DNA from 3 places in the Cohnella soli genome. Region 2 is predicted to be linked to each of the others. Evidence: predicted binding sites of a transcription regulator. Region 2 holds the regulator's gene; each other region holds the start of a gene.
The links. Region 2 encodes NrdR, which represses ribonucleotide reductase genes. Its sites were predicted from a motif close to AACACNATATATNGTGTT; they were not measured.
Positions count from the first base shown of each region.

Region 1: the regulator NrdR is predicted to act here: its motif matches at 1,067-1,084, upstream of nrdI (class Ib ribonucleoside-diphosphate reductase assembly flavoprotein NrdI).
Region 3: the regulator NrdR is predicted to act here: its motif matches at 1,037-1,054, upstream of ACFPOF_RS15490 (adenosylcobalamin-dependent ribonucleoside-diphosphate reductase).

Region 1 is NZ_JBHSMI010000067.1:735,946-738,210, reverse strand. It holds gene nrdE (class 1b ribonucleoside-diphosphate reductase subunit alpha) at 1-626, opposite strand, end outside; gene nrdI (class Ib ribonucleoside-diphosphate reductase assembly flavoprotein NrdI) at 613-972, opposite strand; gene ACFPOF_RS32585 (PadR family transcriptional regulator) at 1,404-1,979, opposite strand; gene ACFPOF_RS32580 (MDR family MFS transporter) at 2,148-2,265, opposite strand, start outside.
Region 2 is NZ_JBHSMI010000029.1:347,530-349,794, forward strand. It holds tRNA gene ACFPOF_RS21935 (tRNA-Ala) at 391-466, opposite strand; gene nrdR (transcriptional regulator NrdR) at 733-1,194, opposite strand; gene ACFPOF_RS21945 (small, acid-soluble spore protein, alpha/beta type) at 1,307-1,528, shown strand; gene ACFPOF_RS21950 (lytic transglycosylase domain-containing protein) at 1,647-2,225, opposite strand; gene coaE (dephospho-CoA kinase) at 2,222-2,265, opposite strand, start outside.
Region 3 is NZ_JBHSMI010000025.1:562,640-564,904, forward strand. It holds gene ACFPOF_RS15490 (adenosylcobalamin-dependent ribonucleoside-diphosphate reductase) at 1-943, opposite strand, end outside; gene ACFPOF_RS15495 (DEAD/DEAH box helicase) at 1,341-2,265, shown strand, end outside.

The sequences.
Region 1 (2,265 bases), on a different contig from region 2:
ACGCCTTTGATCGGCTCGCCGCGCCCGCGCAGCTTGGACAGATTGACGGCGACGCCGCCGCCGATCTTGGATAGCTGCATGCACGTGCCGATGCCGTAGTTAATAGAGTTCAAGGAATCGTCGACTTCGATCAGGAAGCAGCTTACCATCTCGCCGCGCCGGCTCTTGCCTGCGTTCAGGAAAGTCGGCGTCGCCGGTTGAACGCGTTGCTCCATCATGGCAGAGGAGAGGGAACGAGCGGTTTCGTAATTGCCGCGAGCGAGATGCAGCGCTACGATCGCGACGCGGTCCGGATAATGCTCCAGATATAGCGTCTTGTCGTCGGTCTTGACCGCATAGTCCGTGTAAAACTTTGAAGCAGCCATGTACGATTGGAATTGGAACCCGTAGCTATGGGTAAGGGCATAGATCTCATCGATCTGCGCTTCGGAATAACGTTCGTAGACGTTCTCGTAATAATTCTCGTTAACCATATAGCGGACTTTCGCCGCCGTATCGGCGAACTTGATGCTTTTGCGTTCGACTTCGGCCATGAACGCTTCGACAGCCTCGTGGTCTTTATCCAATTGGAAAAATCCTTGCGGATCTCTTTGCATAAGCAAGTTGTTCAATTCAATATGACGCAACTGCAAGCACCTCCTGAGAAAATCTTTCAATGTCTTTGGACGTTCCGGACAACTCGAATTTGCCGAGAACCGGTACGCCGTACAGTGCGGAAATCGTATCTGCGCTACGCGCGAAGCCTTCGCCCCAGTTGCGATTGCCGCTGGCCATGACGCCAACCATCCGCTTGTGATTTTTCTTCAGGAAAGACAGAACCTTATCGGGCGCTTGACCGAAACCCGTCGTATAAGTGACGAGCACGAACGGTTCGTCGATCGTCATCGTTTCCTCGATCTGGACTGCAGGAATATTCAATTTATCGACAAATCGGCGTACGTTACCCGTTCTGGAGTCAAAAGCGATAAGCACGATCTTCATTCCCTTCAGGAAGGTTAGTCAGGTTAGGCGAGTGTGGCGCATGGGGGAAATCTATGTGGAAATCTTGAAATGGCGGGTGAAAAACTTCACTATATGTAGTCCGCGAATCTAAATTTACATCAAGATATTGTGAAAGTCAATCGTTTCAAACCCGAATTTGAGTAGGCATAACGTCCTGCTTTTTGCACGCGCGCAACATTGAAAACAGATGAAAGCTTGCCCCGTCGGGGCTCGCGGGAATGTCCGGAAAGTCAATACGTTTTGACAAATTTCAAGACTTTTTTTCGAAGGGGGAATGACAGCGTACACAAGATGTTGTGGCGGGGGGTGGAAGGGAGGGGTATATGGAGGGGGAGGAGGCTGATGATCTTCTGTCGGTCGCCTCATCCATGACATATATACTTTGCTTAAAGATTCCGGGCTCACTCCCGTCCGGTTTTTTCCTCATTCATTCGATGGCTATTGATCAACTGTAAAATCCACTCTTCATCAAAACGGAGCTTTTCCAACCGATGTCGGAAAAAGATCAGAATATACTGTTGTTCTCCGGCGGGAATCCGCTCATCCTTACTTGCATATTCCAACCTTTCTTCCTCATGGCGGATTTCGTACCGCAGGTAATCCTTGTATTGGTGCAAGATTAAAAACTGCAATTCCTTGTTGATCAGCTCAAAATTTTTCAACTTCGTATAAAAATGCAGTTCGTACTCCGGCGAGTATGGAATCGGTTCTTCCATCAACCGAAAAAATCGCATCTTGCCTTCTTCTGTGATGGTGTACAGCTTTTTCTTTTTCCCTCTTCCTTGCCGATCGCTGTCGGGTTGCTCATCGGCGACCTGCTCGATCAACCCGTCTGCAAGCATGCCGTGAATGAGCGGATAAAGCACTCCCCAGCTGATTTTTCGAGTCGGTCCGATAATCGCGTTCAAAATCTGATGCAGCAAATAGCCATGCATCGGGTTATTCTTCACTTCGCCGAGAATGAACAATTCGTTCAAGCGAATAGCCTCCCTTAATCGTCTTTGACTGTTTTCATTATATCGTGAAGATATAATTAGTAAACGAAAGTGTCGCGAACGGTGTCCCAAAAAAGAAAAAGCCGCGATCTTCGCGACTTTTTCAGGCGTTATCTGTTTGCAGCCAGGGTTCTTTCTTTCGGGCTTTCGTCATGCTGACTGCTGCTGCGCCATCACCTCGCGGTGCTTCGGTAGGAGCTGCACGACGATCAGGTTCGCAATCGCAACGGCGCACATGAGCCAAAACACGACATGTATTCCCGAAGCC
Region 2 (2,265 bases):
GGTCGCTCTTTACGATGCGGCAGGATTCACTTCATGTTACGGCCTGCTGATTTGCTCGCACTCCCACAGGGAATTACTTTGTCACGGGGCTTCAACCTTAGGATCTCTCCACCAGTCCTAACTTGGCTAGGCGCGCGCCAAAATAAAACCGCAACCTTCGCAGGTTGCGTGGGTTTTAAATATATGGTGGACCCTAGCGGAATAACGATATTTTGATTAAACTTGCTAACGATGATCAATCGACGATGCAGATCCCAGCGGTAAATATCGATGCCGTACTCGTCCGCCTTCGGCTCCCTGCGGTGCGGAACGCCCCAATTTGGTTCGATCTTTCGCGAGGCCACACAAAATAAAAAACGCATCAGTATTTGGATGCGTGAGTTTACATTTTGGTGGACCCTAGCGGGATCGAACCGCTGACCTCTTCGCTGCCAGCGAAGCGCTCTCCCAGCTGAGCTAAGGGCCCGGGATAATTGTCACGAATCGTGACGACAAGAATGAGTATATCACAGGAAAAAAGCGCATGTCAACGTATTTCCCACAACACGCATTTCCCACTTGAGCTGTTTTCTGGGCAATCAATTACGAATACAAGAGTCGCTGTGGTGAGCCGTAGTTGTGTTTAGTCCAACTAATTGCCTGCTACTTTTCCTTACTCCCCAAGTTTCACTCAAAGAGGCAAGGCGGATAAGACGACCCCGTCGCCTTATCGGCCCCGCTCTTCCCTAGACCCTATATCCCGTGCTTACTCATCAGCGAGTTAAGCTCCTTCATGAACATGTCGATGTCCTTGAATTGACGATAGACGGACGCGAACCGGACATATGCGACTTCGTCAACGCCGTAAAGATGCTGCATCATCGCTTCGCCGATCTGCCGGCTTTCGACTTCTGCGCTGGCCGTGTTGCGGAGCTCCCGTTCGACATCGCTGACGATAACTTCGAGCTGAGCGACTGACACCGGACGTTTCTCGCAAGCGCGCAGCAAACCGCGAAGCACCTTGTCTCGATTGAACTCCTCGCGGCTTCCGTCTTTCTTAATGACGATAAGCGGTGTTTCCTCGACGGTCTCGAACGTCGTAAACCTGCGGCTGCACTTCTCGCACTCGCGACGGCGGCGAATCGATTTATTGTCGTTGGCCGGCCGAGAATCCAGCACTTTCGTGCCGCTGAAGTCACAATGAGGGCATTTCATGACGCGAATTCGCCTCCTTCAAATTTTTTTTTGCATTTCCAAGGCTTCCCTTACATGAACGAGACAATAAAGCACATAATACTGTTACCAACCGCAAGGAGGTGAATCAACAATGGCTTCCGAACAAAACAACAACAGAAGCAACCAACTGCTCGTACCACAAGCGACTGCCGGATTGGCTCAACTCAAATTCGAAGCAGCGCAAGAACTGGGTATCGCCATTCCACAAGATGGCTACCAAGGCAACATGACAACGAAAGACAACGGTTCGATCGGTGGTAACATTACCCGCCGCTTGGTGCAAATCGCTGAGCAACAATTGGCCGGCCGTTAATCGCTAACGGTTACAATTGAAGGCACTCAATACCGAGAAGCTTTGAGGCGATTACGCTTCAAGGCTTCTCTTCCGATTGCGGGCATACAACGGTAAGGCCCGGCCTATCTCCCGGCAATCAGAGCTTTTCGTATATTTTCGCATATTTCTTATAATAATACATCACTCGTTGCACGTAATGTCTCGTTTCGCCATAAGGAATATCGCGTACCGTCTGTTCTTGTCCATCCCAGACGCCTTTGTCCAGCCACTGCCGGACTTTGCCCGGCCCCGCATTGTACGCGGCCAAGGAAATAACCAAGCTACCGTCAAATTGTCTCGTCAGCTCTTTCATGTACCAAGCACCCAAGCGGATACCTGCACCCGCCTCATTTCCCGCATCTTTCACGGTCAAATCCCCGAAGTTATCCTTTTTCAATATCCATTCCGCCGTATCTGGCATTAACTGCATAATGCCCACGGCTCCCTTGGGAGAAACCGCATTTACTTTATAATTCGATTCGACCCGGATAATTGCCGCGATCAACAGTGGATCGAGCCCGTAATGCGCTGCATTGTCCTTGATCTCTTCCGTATATTTGATCGGATAAATTTTTTTTCCCAGCCAGTCCGACTGCACAAACAATACGCCCAACACGATCAAAATCAAAGGAATGATTATTCTTTTCCGTTTCGCTTTCTTCATCTTACCGCTCATTCCAACCTCATTTCTCGCCAGAAGCGTTCCACTTGCTCTT
Region 3 (2,265 bases), on a different contig from region 2:
CGATAATGCTATTCCACACGTCGCGTGCGCGTACGGTACGATAGTGAACGACAGCTTTGCCGCGTTGCTTCCATTTCTCCAGGTCGCCGTCCCACAACGCATCATAGTCGATATCTTTCGAATCCGGGAATACGAGATCCCAGTCCTTATCTTCTTTTACGGCTTTCATAAACGCGTTGCTGACGCAGACGGACAAATTCGCATTCGTCACTTGGCCCATCGTCTGCTTGACCGTAATAAAGTCCTGCACGTCCGGGTGCCAATCGTTGATCATCAACATGAGCGCGCCGCGACGGCTGCCGCCTTGCTCGATCAGGCCGGTCGTGTAACTGAATAAGCCGCCCCACGATACGGCGCCGCTAGACGAACCGTTCACGCCTTTGACGATCGAACGGCGAGGACGAAGCGAAGACAAGTTAATGCCGACGCCGCCTCCGCGAGCCATAATCTCTGTCATCTCGGACAGCGTCTGCATAATGCCTCCGCGGCTATCATGAGGGGACGGGATAACGTAGCAGTTAAACAGCGTCAATTCTTCGCTCGCGCCTGCCCCGGCAGCGATACGGCCGCCCGGCACAAGCTTCCAATCGTCTAATAGCCAGCGGAACTTCTCCGACCATGCTTTCTGTTTCTCCGGCGTATCTTCAACGGAAGCCATTGCGTTCGCAAGGCGTGCCCACAAGTCTTCCGGCGTTTTCTCAATCGTAAGGGTTAATTTCTCAACGTGAGACTCCACCAGCTCGCCGTTGCGAAGCTTGACCGTAACCGTATCGCCTTCACGCTTCACGACTTCTCCGACTTCTTTAGCCGGGAACTTCGGATCATCTTTCGTTAGAACGAGAACGACGTCGCCGACTTTCGTCTGGCTCGAGTCGGCGTTCTTCCACGCGTAGCGGTCCAGAAATATTTTCTCGCTGAGGCCTTCCAACCGTTTCGACTGCATCGTATTCAATGCGATACACCCTCCCAAGAAAGAAATAAAAGAAAATAGAAGACGATAAATCGCCCGATCCGCAATACGCTCTGAATATCAGACCGTACAAGATATGGTGTGCGTAATTCATTATACATGACCACATCTGGTGCTTCCATAGGTCATACAGCATGTTCACAATTCATAAGCGGATCTTGTTTTGAAAACGATGCGTTTGCTCATACTAACAGTAAGTGTTTCAAAAAAGTCTCGTTAGAATTACGAGGAGGAGCAACCGTTGCCAACCCCACACCCTCACTCTTCTTCCGCCGGTATGCCGACCGGTGCGGTTTCGCCTGCCGCTCTGCCGCAAGCCGAATTGCCGCCGATGGAAGCGGGGGCTCAGCCTTTGTCAGAGAAACAGGACATGAAACCATTCGGCAGCCCCGTCTCAGACGTCCCGCCGCGGAAGCTGCACCCGTTAGTCGATTTGCATATCGAGCGTTCCCCTTTCGATGAGCTGGAACGCCGACTTGAACGGAATGGCCCTTGGGACGACTGGGCGATGTACCAACTCGCGCTTGAATCCGAGGAGTCGGCTCTCGTGACCGATTTTCACGCGCTTCGGTGCTTGTCCGTGCTGCCGCATTTCGAACCTCTCCCCCATCAAGTCGAGACGGCACGCAAGGTGCTGCATGAGATGAGAGGCAGAGCGATTCTCGCTGACGAAGTCGGTCTCGGAAAAACGATCGAAGCCGGACTCATCCTGAAAGAATATTTGATTCGCGGCCTCGCCCGAAAAGTGCTAATCCTTGTGCCCGCTTCCCTTGTCCTGCAGTGGGTTCGCGAGTTAAACAGCAAGTTCGACATTCCGGCCGTCGCGCAGCGCAAAACGTACATGTGGGACAACGACATCGTCGTGGCGTCCATCGACACGGCGAAGCGGGAGCCCCATCGGGACACGCTGCTGAACGAAGAGTTCGATCTTGTTATTGTCGACGAAGCGCATAAGTTAAAAAATAAAAAAACCGGCAATTACCACTTCATTAACGAGCTTCGCAAAAAATATTGCCTGTTGTTGACCGCCACGCCCGTCCAGAACGACTTGTCCGAGCTGTATAACCTGATTACGCTGCTGAAGCCCGGACAACTCGGCGGAGAAGGCGACTTTGCCGCCAATTTCGTCGCTGACCGTCGGGTCCCGAAGAATGAAGCTCAGCTTCATGAGACGCTCGGCCAGGTCATGATCCGCAATCGCCGCAGTGACGGCGGCGTCGAGTTCACCAAACGTATCGTTACGAATGTCCCGCTCCGGTTGTCTGCCGAAGAAATGGCGCTGTACGAAGGCGTTA